Regions from separate parts of the Nordella sp. HKS 07 genome, predicted to be linked through region 1. Evidence: predicted binding sites of a transcription regulator. Region 1 holds the regulator's gene; the other holds the start of a gene.
What was found. Region 1 encodes LexA, which represses DNA repair genes until DNA is damaged. Its sites were predicted from a motif close to TGTTCNNNNTGTGTTCNG; they were not measured.
Positions count from the first base shown of each region.

Region 1 (7,373 bases):
GCTCTGAGGCGCAGATTGGGATTGGAGGCCCAGTCCTCCATGATTGCGCGCTGCCAGCGCATGGTCTTGGCCGGCATCCGGAGCGGATCGGGCCAACCGCCGCGCTCGAGACAGACGATCTTGAGATGCGGGGACCGGCGCTTGAGCTGCCAGGCGAATGCCGCCCCGCCGCAGCCAGAACCGATGATCACGACGTCGACGGGATCCAGGCGTTTTCTTGTCATTACCATAGAAGATAAGCGGGAATTGCGTGTGAGCGCAAACCCGGACATAAGCTTGGGGCCATGTCAGACCGCAAACGACCTGTCGGCCCTGTTGTTGATCCCGTGCCACCGGGACTGGCCCCCGATCAGCGCCCGCTGTTCGGCCGCTGGACTAGGCTCGAGCCGGTCGTCGCCGCCCTACATGGCCGAGACCTCTACGAATCCTTCGCCACGAGCGATCCGGACGGGGCCATCTGGACCTATATGGGATATGGGCCGTTCGCCGATTTCGCGACCTTCGAGGCCTGGCTCGCGAAGCAGGAGGAGAGCCGCGACCCATGGTTCTACGCCTTCATTCGCCGTGACACCGGCAAGGCCGCCGGCATGGGCGCTTTCATGCGGCTCGATAAGGCGAATGGCGTGATCGAGATCGGCCATATCTGGATGGCGCCCGCCTTGCAGCGCACCCGCGAGGCGACGGAAGCCATTTTCCTCATGATGCGTCACTGTTTCGACGATCTGGGCGTACGCCGTCTCGAATGGAAATGTCATTCCATGAATGCGCCGTCCCGCAAGGCGGCCGAGCGCTTCGGCTTCACCTATGAGGGCATTTTCCGCCAGCATCTGATCGTCAAGGGCCGCAACCGCGACACGGCCTGGTATGCGATGATCGACAAGGAGTGGCCGGCCATGGCGGCCAGATTCCAAGCCTGGCTCCATGATGAGAATTTCGATGCGCAAGGGCGGCAGAAGAGCCCGCTAGGCGGCTGAGAAGGCCCTAGCCGGCCCCGGGTTGCAGGTCGGGTGAGCGGGTGTTATTGAGCGCCCCTGTTTTCCAGAAGAGTTGAAACATGTCGGTCGATCAGAAAACCGTGCGGCGTATCGCGCATCTGGCGCGCATCAAGGTGAGCGAGGAGGATGTGCCGCGCCTCGAAGGCGAGCTCAATTCGATCCTGCATTGGATCGAACAGCTGAACGAGGTTGACGTCGCGGGCGTCGAGCCTTTGACCTCCGTCGTCGCCATGAAGATGAAAAAGCGCCAGGACGTGGTGACCGACGGCCATTATGCCAAGCAAGTGACGCAAAATGCCCCCGCGGCCGAAGACGAGTTCTTCATGGTTCCGAAAGTGGTGGAATAATTCTCGATGACCAATCTTACCTCCCTGACCATTTCCGCCGCCCGTGACGGCCTGAAGAAGAAGTCCTTCTCGGCGCGCGAATTGACCGATGCGTATCTCGACGCGATGGCCAAGGCGCGCGTCCTCAACGCCTATGTCGTCGAAACGCCGGATCAGGCGCGCGCCATGGCGGCTGCTTCCGACGCCCGGATCGCCAAGGGTGAGGCGGGGACCCTCGAAGGCATACCGCTCGGCATCAAGGATCTCTTCGCCACCAAAGGCGTCCATACCCAGGCGGCGAGCCATGTGCTCGACGGCTTCAAGCCGACTTATGAATCGACCGTCACCACCAATCTGTGGCGCGACGGCGCCGTGATGCTGGGCAAGCTGAACATGGACGAGTTCGCCATGGGCTCGTCGAACGAGACGAGCTACTACGGCAATGTGATCAACCCCTGGCGCCGCAAGAATTCCAATGCGGCTCTGGTGCCGGGCGGATCGTCCGGCGGCTCCGCTTCGGCGGTTGCCGCGCATATCTGCGCCGGCGCCACCGCCACCGATACCGGCGGCTCGATCCGTCAGCCCGCCGCTTTCACCGGCACCGTCGGCATCAAGCCGACCTATGGCCGCTGCTCGCGCTGGGGCGTCGTTGCTTTCGCCTCGTCGCTCGACCAGGCGGGACCCATCGCACGCGATGTGCGCGACGCGGCGATCCTGCTCAAGTCCATGGCGAGCGTCGATGCCAAGGACACGACGTCGGTCGACCATCCGGTTCCGGATTACGAGGCCGTCATCGGCAAGCCGATCAAGGGACTGCGTGTCGGCATCCCGAAGGAATACCGCGTCGACGGCACGCCGGCCGAGATTGATGCTTTGTGGGACAGAGGCGCCAGGTGGCTGAAAGAGCAGGGCGCCGAGATCGTCGAGATCTCGTTGCCGCACACCAAATACGCACTGCCGGCCTATTACATCGTGGCGCCGGCGGAAGCCTCGTCCAATCTCGCCCGCTATGACGGCGTGCGCTATGGCCTGCGCGTGCCGGGCGACGACATCCTGTCGATGTATGAGAATACCCGCGCCAAGGGCTTCGGCCGCGAAGTGCAGCGCCGCGTGATGATCGGCACCTATGTGCTCTCGGCCGGCTACTACGATGCCTATTATGTGCGCGCCCAGAAAGTCCGTACCTTGATCAAGCAGGACTTCGACAAAGCCTGGGACAAGGTGGACGTGGTGCTCACCCCGGCGACGCCGAGCCCGGCCTTCGCGCCCGGCGAGATCACCGATCCGGTGCAGATGTATCTGAATGATATCTTCACCGTGACGGTGAACATGGCGGGCTTGCCGGGCATCTCGGTGCCGGGCGGCCTGTCGGAGCAGGGACTTCCCATGGGGCTGCAGCTCATCGGCAAGCCCTTCGACGAAAAGACGTTGTTCCAGGTCGGCCATGCCATCGAGGAAGCGGCCGGAAAGTTCGAAGCGCCGAAATGGTGGTGACCTCATCCGCTGCGGGGGATGAGAGGCATTCGATCCCCCAGCCGGCATGAGGTTTGATGCGACGCTATCCGCTCCGGCCGGCCCCCATATGCGTGATCGTCTCGAATAGCGCGAGATAATCGGGCTCGATCATCGCGATGGGTCTTCCCGCGGCTTCCGCCAGCTTCTGCTGATAGACCAGGAACTTGCCGGACGGCACGCTCGCCACAGCTGCATAGGCCGGATCGGCCATTGCCTCCTCGAGCGGCACAAACTCCACGCCCTCGTTGATCAACTGACCGAACAGCTCATCGGCGATATCGGCGAAAAACGGCAAGGTGTGTCCGAGCGTGATGCCTGTGATTTCCCGTCCAAACCACCGGCGCGCGCTCAGATTGTCATAGCGCAGCTGCGCCAGCGAAAACTCCAGAAATGTCCGCCGGACAAGAGCCGTTCCCTCATGATAGCCCTGCTCGCGGCAGTTGAGATAGGCCCGGTTCCAGCGCCACTCGTAAAGCCAGCTCGTGACCTCTGCCGTCTCGTAGTTCTGCGCGGCGAGAAAGTTGCGCAGCGTATCGCGCTTTTCCTCTGTGTCACCCCAGTAACATAGTGGGTGCCGGAAATAGCGTTTCGGCGCCGTTGCCAGCCATGGCATCAGGCAGCGTTCTCCCAAATCGATGTCCTCCATATAGGTTTCAGCGGAGACGTCGTTCAGTTCGATGTGACTGTGCGTATGGTTCGCGACGTGATGGCCGTCGGCAACCCAGCCATCCATAATCGCGCTGAATTCCGGGTGCTTGATGAGGGACCATGAGTTGGCGAAGGCATATACGCCTTTGATCTTGTGACGGTCGAGCGCCGCCTTGATGTCCTCGACTATTCCGGCGGCAGAATAGCCCGGCGGGGGATAGGACATAGGCCAGAGGGGCAGGTCATCAAGCGTGAAGGCCATCTTCATGCACGTCTCCGCTTCTCGGTGACCGGGAATAAACATTCCTCTAAGTAATAATCGGATTCAAGCGGTCTCGGCGCATGCCCATGCCGTTGGACAAAAAAGAGCCGGGCGGATTGCGCCCGGCTTGTCACGTCCGCCCAGAATGGACAGAGATCAATATTTGCGGATGAGTCCGACGAGGCGGCCCTGCACATTCACGCGATCGGGGCCGAAGATACGCGTCTCGTAAGCCGGATTGGCGGCTTCGAGCGCAATCGAATCGCCCTTCTTGCGGATCCGCTTCAGCGTCGCTTCCTCATTGTCGACGAGCGCCACGACGATGTCGCCATTGGTGGCGCTGTCGCCCTTGCGGATGAGCACCGTGTCACCGTCGAAGATGCCGGCATTGATCATCGAGTCGCCCTTGACCTCGAGCGCGAAGTGCTCGCCCGAGCCCAGCATTTCGGGAGGCACGGTGATATTGTGCGAGTGATCCTGGATGGCCGAGATGGGGACGCCGGCGGCGATCCGGCCCATCACCGGCACAATGGCCGCCCGCGGCGCGCCACTGCCGGCATGCGGGATCGGCTTCACCTTGCCGAGATTGCCTTCGATGACATTGGGACTGAAGCCCGGCCGTTTGGCTGTCAAGAGGCTGGGGCTGTGGGCGTCCGGCAGTTTCATGACTTCGAGCGCCCGCGCCCGGTTGGGCATGCGGCGGAGAAAGCCGCGCTCCTCGAGCGCGAGGATCAGCCGGTGGATGCCGGATTTGGACTGCAGGTTCAGCGCTTCCTTCATCTCCTCGAAAGAGGGGGACACGCCGTCTTCCTTAAGCCGCTCGTTGATGAAAAGGAGAAGTTCCAGTTGTTTGCGTGTCAGCATGGCGTGACCTGTTCAAAGAACGTTCCGGGGAAGTCGATCAGCAAGAATCGGAACAAATACAAAACGAGAATAAGCGTTCCCGTTTGGTTCGGCAAGCTGAAACTGGTCGGTCGTTCAAAAATCGAGCGGCAACAGGTCGATAAGGTCGCCTGAGGACGCGGCCGGGGCGAAAGGCGGCCGGACGATGAGGCCCTGCGCCTCGGTGAGGGCGCGCTGCATCGACGAGTCCTGAACCGCCAGGGGGGTGGCTTCGTAAGCGCCATCGCTGCGGCGCGCGACCCGGGCGCGAAGATAATCCTGTCTCAGATCATTGGCCGGCAGATCGCATCCAAGCCGGGCCTTGACGATGTCGTCGGTCGGCGGAAGACCGAGCAGGGTGAGAAGCAGCGGTTTGAGGAAAATCCGCGCGCAGACGAACGCTGAGACGGGATTGCCCGGCAGGCCCAGAATCCGTTGCCGGCCCTTGCGGGCGAACATGAGCGGTTTCCCGGGCCGGAGCGCGATTTTCCAGAAATCGAGCTCTATTCCCTCTGCCTTGAGGGCAGCCTGTACAAGGTCGTGATCCCCGACCGAGGCGCCACCGGTCGTCAGAAGGATATCTGCGCCGGCCGCCTTCCGGACGGCCCTGGAAATGGCTTTGATATTGTCCGGGACGATGCCCAGGTCGATCGCATCGCCGCCATAGCGGCGAACAAAGGCCACGAGAGCGAAGCTGTTCGAGGAAACGATCTGGTCGGCCCTGGGCATGTTGCCGGGGGAAACCAGTTCATCGCCGGTCGTGAAAATTGCGACCCTCGGCCGCTTCGTGACCGGAAGCTCGGGCCAGTTCATTGCTGCGGCCAGTCCGATCTCGCGGGCCCCGAGAAGGGTCCCTCTGCGGAGCACGTCCTGGCCCCTGGCAAAGTCTAGGCCCTTGCGCCTTATATGCTGGCCCTCGAATTTGGCGGCCACGGTGATGTCGACATGGTCATTTGCGGCTTCGGTACTCTCCTGGATGACCACCGTGTCGGCGCCCTTGGGCACCGGCGCCCCAGTGAAAATCCGCACCGCCTGGCCGGACTTGACCGTGCCCGCGAAGCCGTGACCGGCCGGGGCGGCGCCGATCACCGCGAGCCGGGCAGGAACGGCGGTGACATCGGCAAAGCGCACCGCATAGCCGTCCATAGCGGAAGCCGGGAAGGGGGGCTGGTCGCGCCTGGCCTTGATATCGGCGGCGAGCACCCGGCCGGCGCATTCATGCAACCGGACAGTCTCGCGCGACAGCGCCCTGGCGCCTTTCAGGATGCGGTCCTTGGCCTCGCCGACCGGCATGAGCGCCATTTTGTCAGTCTCCGGTGAAATGGCCGGACTTGCCGCCGGACTTCTCGATGAGGCGGATATCGCCGATGCGCATGGCGCGGTCGGCCGATTTGCACATGTCGTAGATGGTGAGGCAGGCGACCGACACGGCGGTGAGCGCCTCCATCTCGACCCCGGTCTTGCCCTCGACCTTGACGGTGGCCTCGACCTCGATGGCCGAAGCCTTGGCGTCGGGCGTGAAATCGACCGTGACGCCCGAAATCAGCAGCGGATGGCAGAGCGGGATGAGCTCGTGGGTCTTCTTGGCCGCCATGATGCCGGCGATGCGCGCCGCCGCCAGCACATCGCCCTTCTTGGTGCGGCCTTCGGTGATCATCGCCAATGTCTCGGCATTCATGGCGATGCGGCCGCGCGCGGTGGCGAGGCGCGTCGTCACGTCCTTGGCCGAGACGTCGACCATGCGGGCGTGGCCCTTGTCGTCGAGATGGGTGAGCTTGCTCATGTCCGCTTCAGGATAGCACGGGTTGCTTCGGCGACATCCTCCTGCCGCATCAGGCTCTCGCCGATGAGGAAGGCATTGACGCCGGCCCGCGAGAGCCGGTCGAGATCGCCGGGCGCGAAGAGTCCGCTTTCGCCGACGATCAGCCGGTCCTTCGGCACCATGGGCGCCAGGCGCTCGGTCGTCGCCAGCGTCGTCTCGAAAGTGTGGAGGCTGCGGTTGTTGATGCCGATGAGCTTCGTCGAAAGCTTCAGCGCACGCTCGAGCTCCTTCTCGTCATGGACTTCCGCCAGCACATCCATGCCCCAGTCGAAGGCGGCCGCCTCGAGCTCACAGGCGAGCGCATCGTCGATCATCGCCAGGATGAGGAGGATGCAGTCCGCGCCCCAGGCGCGTGCTTCCGCAACCTGATAGGGATCGAGCATGAAATCCTTGCGCAAGGCGGGAAGCTGCGTGACCGCGCGCGCCGCGCCCAAATATTCCGGCGCGCCCTGGAAGGAGGGCGCGTCGGTGAGCACGGAGAGGCAGGCGGCCCCGCCATCCTCATAGGCCATCGCCAGCTGTGGCGGATTGAAGTCGGGCCGGATCAGTCCCTTGGACGGACTGGCCTTCTTGATTTCGGCGATGAGCGCCCACTGGCCTTGCGCAATCTTCGCCTCGAGCGCCGCCGCGAAGCCGCGCACCGGCGGCGCGTCGAGCGCCATCACGTCGAGCTCGCGCTCGCCGACCTCGGCTCTTGCCTTGGCGACCTCTTCGCGCTTGTAAGCGGCGATCTTGTCGAGAATGGTGGCCATCACTCTACCCGTTCGATACCTTGACGAGCTTCTCCAGGACGCTTCCGGCACCGCCGCTATCGATGGACTTTTGCGCCTGCGCCACGCCGTCCTTCAAATCCTTCGCTTTGCCGGCAACGAGCAGCGCGGCGGCGGCCGTCATGACGGCCGCGTCGCGAAAGGCGTTCTTCT
Region 1 is NZ_CP049258.1:5,816,321-5,823,693, forward strand. Features, by position in the region: gene G5V57_RS27365 (GMC family oxidoreductase N-terminal domain-containing protein) at 1-191, opposite strand, end outside; gene G5V57_RS27370 (GNAT family N-acetyltransferase) at 285-974, shown strand; gene gatC (Asp-tRNA(Asn)/Glu-tRNA(Gln) amidotransferase subunit GatC) at 1,055-1,342, shown strand; gene gatA (Asp-tRNA(Asn)/Glu-tRNA(Gln) amidotransferase subunit GatA) at 1,349-2,815, shown strand; gene G5V57_RS27385 (polysaccharide deacetylase family protein) at 2,880-3,752, opposite strand; gene lexA (transcriptional repressor LexA) at 3,903-4,610, opposite strand; gene glp (gephyrin-like molybdotransferase Glp) at 4,725-5,930, opposite strand; gene moaC (cyclic pyranopterin monophosphate synthase MoaC) at 5,935-6,411, opposite strand; gene trpC (indole-3-glycerol phosphate synthase TrpC) at 6,408-7,202, opposite strand; gene trpD (anthranilate phosphoribosyltransferase) at 7,207-7,373, opposite strand, start outside.

Region 2 (7,373 bases), 390 kb from region 1:
TCGTTTCTGGAAACGATCTCGAGCGGCTAAGCATATTAGCCGCCCAGACCTGTCAGAAGCAATGCCAAGCACATGAAAACTGGGCCAAAAATACCGGTTTTACGGGGCTGAATCAGGCCTTGAAATCAAGGCCTTGCGACGGCCTCGCCAGCATGCAGGGCGGCTGCCCCGACGACCCCTGCGGAAGCTCTGAGCTGACTCGACAGAACCGGGAGATCCCGGCACTCCTCGGCCCAGATATAGGCCGGTATCTTGTCCTTGAGCATGGCGAAGTAGCGCGGCGCCGTGCCGAGCCCCCCCGCCGATCACCACGCCATGGGGATCGATCAGATTGATCACCTGGCCGATGGCGCTGGCGAGCGCTGTGGTCGCCTCGTCCAGCAGCGCCTCTCCTTCAGGCCCCGCTTCCGCCTCAACCATCATGCGGGCGGTGGCGGCACGCCCGGTGCGGGCTTCATAGGCCTCACTCATGCCGAGCCCGGAGGCGAAGGCCTCAAGATTGAATGTCGTGCGCTGGCCGGTCGTCGCGGCAAAGGAAACGAGATCGCTCGAGGCGAAATGGATCGCGAAACCACGAGCACCGCGCTCGATGCGGCCGCCGCGGCAGACCGCGCAGCTCAAACCCGTGCCGATCGACACAAAGATGAAACTCGGCAATGAGCGGCCATGCCCGTACCGCAATTCGGCCAAGGCCGCTAGGCGCACGTCGCTCTCGACCCTGACCGGAGCGAAGCGGGACAGGGCTTGCGGCAGGTCGACGCCACGCCAGTCGGCAATCCATTGGCTGGCCGGCGTGCCATCGAGCCGGACCAGTTCCGGCAAGCCGATGCCCAGGCCCTGCCACCGGACATCCGAACGTGTCGCCGCGTCGTCGATCCGCAGGACGGCGTCACCGATGGCAGCGATCACGGCCTGAGCGCCCTGCCCGCGTGGTGTCGGCAATTCCATGCGCTCGATGAGCCGGCCGGTATCGAGCTCCACGAGGCCGGCAGCAATCTTGGTGCCGCCTACATCGGCGCCGATGGCCCAGCGCGTCATTTTCCGGCTGCCGATGTGTCGGCGAGTATTTCGGCTCCCCGACATATGCAGACCACGCTGGCGGGCCAGTCGGGATCGTAGTCGTGCGCCGCTGCAAGCTTCTCGAAAGCCAGACGCTTACCGTCGCCCCAGACGATCATCGCAGCCGCCTTGGAGTGGCGTGCGATCGTATCGATGCCGACCGTCACGCCAAACCGCGGCACCTCGTCGAGGCTCCGGAAATCGGGAAAGGTCTTCATGTTGTCGCGCCGGGTATCTTCGGCCAGCGGCACGATGCGCGAACGGCTGTCGCGCGCGCTCCCTTTTGGATTGAAGGCCACATGGCCGTCGCTCGCTCCCGAGGCGAGAATGAAAAGGTCGATGCCCCCGCCTCGGCTATCCGCGCATCATAGGCCTGAGGATCCCGTGGATCCGGAAACCAGACTTGCGCCGCGGGGATACGGAACCCTTCCGCAAGCGCTTCGTTCAGTACGCCGACGATTTCCACTTGCGCGAAGCGCCGGCAGGAGAAATGGCTGTTCTCCGGCACATGATCGAGCCCGGAGCCGGTCTCGACCAGATAGTCGTCCATCATCACGATGACCAGGTGACTGAGGTCTCTGGGCCGCTTGGCGAGCGCCTGTCCCATGGCCTGATAGACGGGTCGCGGCGAACGGCCGCCCGGACAGCCCAGCAGGAAGAGCCGGCCGGCCGCTTTCGCCTGATCGATGAGAGCGAGCAGCCGCTCCGCGAAAACACGTCCCAGAATGTCAACATCATGGAAAATCTGCGGCGTGATCGCGTTCATGCAAGGCTCATCTCTCGGAAGGGATCTCGGTGACAAGACGATATAGATATTTCGCACCGCTTTGCCGAGATCAATTCTGCGGCTACAGATGGGGGCAACCGCACTCAGGTCCCGCGCCGAAAGTGCCGGAGGAGACTTGTCGCATTTTCGGTCGGATCAGATGAACCCCAAGGCATACGGGCTGGCAACTCTGCTTCTTCTCTTCTCGCAATGGTACGTGATGGCCGAGTCCGCGCCGGACACCCTCACTTTCGCGTGGCCTGTCGACGGCGCCGTCAAGCGCAGTTTCGGCGCGCCCGATACAGAAGGCGGCACGCTGCAGGGCATTGCTCTTGCGCCGAAGAAAGGCGCCGTCCGCGCCGCCGCGGATGCCGTTGTCGTCTATGCCGGGCCTTTTCGCAACTATGGCGAGCTGCTGATTCTCAAGCATGGCTGCGGATATCAGACCGTCGTTGCCGGGGCCGCGCGGTTGTCCGTGACCATTGGACAAAAGGTGCGCCTCGGTGAAGAGATCGGCATGCTGGCCGAGCCGTCAGAGAAAGAGCAGGACGTCTATTTCGAACTGCGGCGCGACGGCGTTCCCGCCGACCCTGCACTTGTGATGCCTGGGCCAGGCTCAAGCGCCTCGCGCATCGTCACCTGCGGCGATGTCGCCACTGCCGAGGCAAAGCCCGCCAGCCAGACAGACGCGATCGAGAGTTCGAAGACGCCCTCCTCCGATTCTCCGGCACTCCCACAGAAATCCGATGTGAAGATCGTCTGGACGGGAAATTTCCCGTGGCCGGCGCGCGGCGAAGTTCTGCAGCTCTTTGACGCAAAAACGACCGAAGGCATCAATATCGCGATGCCGGAAGGCACCAAAGTCAAAGCGGTCGCGAAAGGTATCGTGATCTATGCGGGCGGCGAACTCAAAGCGCTGGGCACACGGTTCTGGTGCGTCATGAGGACAGCCTGGTGACCGTCTACGGCTATCTCCGCGAGCTAAAGGTACGGCGCGGACAGCAAGTCCGACGTGGCGAAGTCATCGGCGAATCCGGGAAGAGCGGTGACGCCCCCCGGCCAATGCTGCATTTTCAGGTGCGAAAGAAGTCGGCGCCCGTCGATCCGGCCGCGTATCTGGCCAAGCCCTGATCTGTCAGGAATTCGTCGGCCACCGGAGGATCGACGATGATCGGACCGTTGCACCAGCAAGAGAGTCGGCCTGCCCGCGGTAACGCAGGCAGGCCTTCGGTTCAGAACGGCACTTCGTCGTCGAGGTCGCGGGCGAAATTCTGCTGCGGCCGGCCGCCACCACCGCTGCGCGGACGCTCCATCGGGCTCGACTGGCCGAAGCTGTCGCCATTGCCGAAGCCGGCGCTGTCGCCGCCGCCGCTGCGCCCATCGAGCATGGTGAGCTCGCCGCGATATTGCTGCAGCACCACTTCCGTCGAATACTTCTCCACCCCGTCCTTGTCGGTGTATTTGCGCGTCTGCAGCTGGCCCTCGAGATAGACCTTGGCGCCCTTCTTCAGATACTGCTCGGCGACCTTCGCCAGATTCTCGTTGAAGATGACGACGCGGTGCCACTCGGTGCGCTCCTTGCGCTCACCCGTCTGCTTGTCCTTCCAGTTTTCCGACGTCGCGATCGACAGATTGACGATCGGACGGCCGTCCTGGGTGTGACGCACCTCCGGATCCTTGCCGAGATTTCCCACCAGAATAACTTTGTTCACCGATCCGGCCATATCCGCTTCTCCTTGCTTTCCGGGCACCAGCGCTTGCGCGCCAATCATGATTGTTGTTCAGGCACGGTGATCACCCAAACCCGCTTTCCGTTCCACTGCGGATCGAATGTTATCCCCCGCAAATATGTTCTCTTTATGTTCCAAACGCAAGCGGTATAAGGGGTGATCTGTCAAACAAGAGGTTCCCATGCTGAAGCAGATCGAAACCGACCTGGCCCCGAAACCCTTCTCCAATTATGCGCAGGCCGTCGAGGTGGCGCCGGGCGCTCGCCATCTCTTCGTCGCCGGACAGGTAGGCGCCGATCCGGCCTCTGGAAAGATTCCCGACAGCGCCGAGGAGCAGCACCGTCTCGCCTGGGCCAATGTGCTGGGCATATTGAAGGCGGCCGGCATGGACCACCGAGCGATCGTCGATGCCCGCGTCTTCATCACCGACCGTTCGCAGATCGGGCTCTACCGGCAGGTGCGGGACGAGGTGCTCAAGGGCCACAAAGCGGCGGCGACCTTGCTGGTGGTCGCGGGCCTGGCCGATCCCAGGCTGGTCGTAGAGGTTACCGTCATTGCAGCGGCCCCGGTATAGATCACGATCGCTTCAGGTCCGGCTTCGGGCCTGAAGCGATAAACGTGATCGAAAACTTTGTATGGCGCGTGACGGGAGCCGCATCCAAGGTCAGGTCGAAGATCAGCCGCGGACGAAGGGCTTGAACAAGGAGAAGCTCTTCGGCTCGGCGCCGGTCTTCTCAGTTGCAACATGAGCCGGATGCTTCTGATCCTGCATCATAGCCGCGTTGTAAACATTTGAATAAGCTTCGAAAATCCAGTTCATGATCAATCTCCTTTTCTTGTTCTAAGCAATCTCTGTATGGTCTGAAAATAGCCAATTCGCGCTTGCACCACAAACGGCATTATCCTACGCTATCTGTAAGGAAAACTTACAGGACACCCCATGGCCCGGCGCCTGCCGTCGCTCAACGCCCTTCGTGCCTTCGAGGCCGCCGCCCGGCATGAGAGCTTCACGAACGCCGCCGCCGAGCTGTTCGTGACCCATGCGGCGGTGAGCCGTCATATTCGTGAATTGGAGGAATGGCTCGGCACCGATCTCTTCAACCGCACCGGCCGGGGCGTCGAGCTGACCGATGCGGGACGCCGCTACGGCGCCCGCCTCACCCCCCTCTTCGACAATATGGCGCAAGCGACGATCGAAGCCGCGGCCCAGGGCAAAGTGCGCACGCTCAATGTCTCGGTGGAGCCCTCGATCGCCTCGCGCTGGCTGGTGCCGCGTCTCGGCCGCTTCAATGAGCTCCATCCCGATATCGAGCTCGACATCGATCCCGAGAACCGTCTCGTCGACTTCCGCTCCGACAAGGCCGATCTCGGCATCCGCTATGGCCTCGGTCGCTGGCCCGATGTCGAAATCCAGAAGCTCGTCTCGGATGTCGAGATTTTTCCTGTCTGCAGCCCGCGTCTCATCAAGGATGCGGGGCCCCTCAGCCCCGGCGATCTCGCCGACTACAATCTGCTGCATGAGAGCCGCAAACAATATTGGACCGACTGGCTCCACGCGGCGGGCATCAAGGGCGTCGAGGACTGGCGCGGCACCGTCTTCCAGGGCCATCTCGCCATCGAGGCGGCGGAAGCGGGTCAGGGTTTCGCGCTCGGCGACATGATCCTGTGCACCGACGCCATGACCGAAGGCCGCCTGGCGCGCCCCTTCGCGCTCGACATCAAGGATCATGGCGGCTACTTCATCGTACGCGCAAAAGGGTCTAAGGAATCAGCCCCGGCGCGCGCCTTCCGCGAGTGGCTGCAGGCCGAGATGGCCGAAACGCAGCGGAAGTTCGCGAGCATCAAGAGCGCGTCCACGAAGAAATAGGCCTGCCATGCCCAGAAAGAAATATGACTGCCTGAAGTGCCCCGGCTATTGCTGCTCCTATCCTGTCATCGAGGTGAAGGACCGCGACGCGGCGCGCATCGCCAAGCATTTCGATATTCCCCTACAGATCGCCGAGAAGAAGTACTTCAAGTCTTCCTACGGCTATAAGCGCGTGATGCGGCGCAAGAAGGACAAGCATTTCGGCCGCATCTGCCAGTTCTTCGACACCGAGGCGCGCCGCTGCACCATCTATGAAGCAAGGCCCTGGGCCTGCCGCGACTATCCCGGCAAGGACAATTGCGGCTATTGGGACTTCCTCGCCTTCGAGCGCAACGCGCAGGAAGACGACGACTACATCTCGACCACCTTCCACAACGAGAGATGACCGGGCCCGCCAATTTCCTCAAATTGGCGGAGCTTACTGCGGCCGAGCGCCGGCGCTGTCTGGCGCGCACCGAAAGCGATCTCGGGCCCTATCTCGAGAAAGCGGCGCCCATCGTCGCGGCCGTGGCGCAGGAAGGCGATGAGGCGGTGGCGAGATTCACCCGGCAGTTCGACAAGGCGCCGGTCTCCGCCGACAATCTGGCGGCGACGCCGGACGATTTCCGCCATGCCCGGAAATCTCTGGCACCCGACATCAGCGCGGCCATCGCCTTCGCGGCCCGCAACATTACGAAATTCCATCAGGACCAGAAGCCTGAGGAAATGTGGCTGCACGAGATATCGCCCGGCGCCTTTGCCGGCGATCGCATCGGCCCCATCGCTTCCGTCGCCTGCTATGTGCCGAGGGGCAAGGGCTCCTTCCCGAGTTCGGTGATGATGACCTGCATCCCGGCCAAGGTGGCGGGTGTCGAGAAAATCGCCATCGTCACCCCGCCGGGGCCCGACGGGTCGGTCGATGCCGCCACTTTGGTCGCGGCCGAAGCGGCGGGCGTCACCGACATTTTCAAATGCGGCGGCGCCCAGGCCGTCGCCGCCGTCGCCTACGGCACCGGCACGATCCCCAGATGCGCCAAGATCGTCGGACCGGGTAGCCCCTGGGTGGTCGCCGCCAAGCGCCTCGTCGCCGATATCATCGACACCGGCACGCCGGCGGGTCCGAGCGAAAGCATCATCTTCGCCGATGAGACGGTGGATGGCCGTCTGGCCGCGCTCGACCTTCTGATCGAGGCCGAGCATGGTGCGGATTCCTCCGCCTGGCTGGTGACGCATGTCCCGGAGGTGGCCGAGGCGGCGCGCGATGCCCTGCCCCACTTCCTGAAGGAGATGAGCCCCGATCGCGCCGCTTTCGCCGGCACCGTGCTGAAAGGTCCGCAGGGCGGCATCCTGCTTTGTCCCGATGCCGCAAGCGCCATCGCCTTCGTCAATGACTATGCGCCCGAGCATCTGCAGATTCTGAGCCGCGATCCCAAAGCCTGGCTGCCGTCATTCAAGAATGCGGGTGAGATCCTGCTCGGCGAATACACGCCCTCGACGCTCGGCAATTTTGTGCTCGGCCCCAATCACGTATTGCCGACCGGCGGCTGGGCCCGGACCGCCTCGCCGCTGTCGGTCTATGATTTTATGAAGCGCACATCGATCGGCCATGTGACGCGCGAGGGCTATCCGGCGCTGGCGCGCGAGGCTCACATCATCGCGCGCTACGAAGGCTTCGATGCCCATGCCAATGCGGTATCGCCGTTGCGGGAGAAGTATCTGAAGGCCTGAGCAGTCACAGTTTGGCCAATCGGTCCGGCGCTCTATTTCTTTGTTCTTGCGCATCGGCTTGCCCGAAAACCGCACGCACTTTTCGGGCCGATGCTCTATCCACGAATCGAAACCCCGCCGCGCTCATCTGCGCCGACGGGGCACTCGATCCTACGAGATTTCATTCGATATTCTTCGAAGTCTATTCCGGTAGTTATACCGGATGTTTTCGAGGCTCTGGACTTGCCCAGCTTAGGCGGTCCGC
Region 2 is NZ_CP049258.1:6,209,506-6,216,878, forward strand. Features, by position in the region: gene G5V57_RS29300 (ROK family protein) at 100-1,038, opposite strand; gene G5V57_RS29305 (hypothetical protein) at 1,035-1,277, opposite strand; gene G5V57_RS29310 (6-phosphogluconolactonase) at 1,274-1,825, opposite strand; gene G5V57_RS34645 (murein hydrolase activator EnvC) at 1,986-2,783, shown strand; gene G5V57_RS34650 (peptidoglycan DD-metalloendopeptidase family protein) at 2,780-2,956, shown strand; gene G5V57_RS29320 (single-stranded DNA-binding protein) at 3,058-3,549, opposite strand; gene G5V57_RS29325 (RidA family protein) at 3,737-4,129, shown strand; gene G5V57_RS29330 (hypothetical protein) at 4,232-4,375, opposite strand; gene gcvA (transcriptional regulator GcvA) at 4,496-5,422, shown strand; gene G5V57_RS29340 (YkgJ family cysteine cluster protein) at 5,430-5,807, shown strand; gene hisD (histidinol dehydrogenase) at 5,804-7,129, shown strand.
Region 2: the regulator LexA is predicted to act here: its motif matches at 3,675-3,692, upstream of G5V57_RS29320 (single-stranded DNA-binding protein).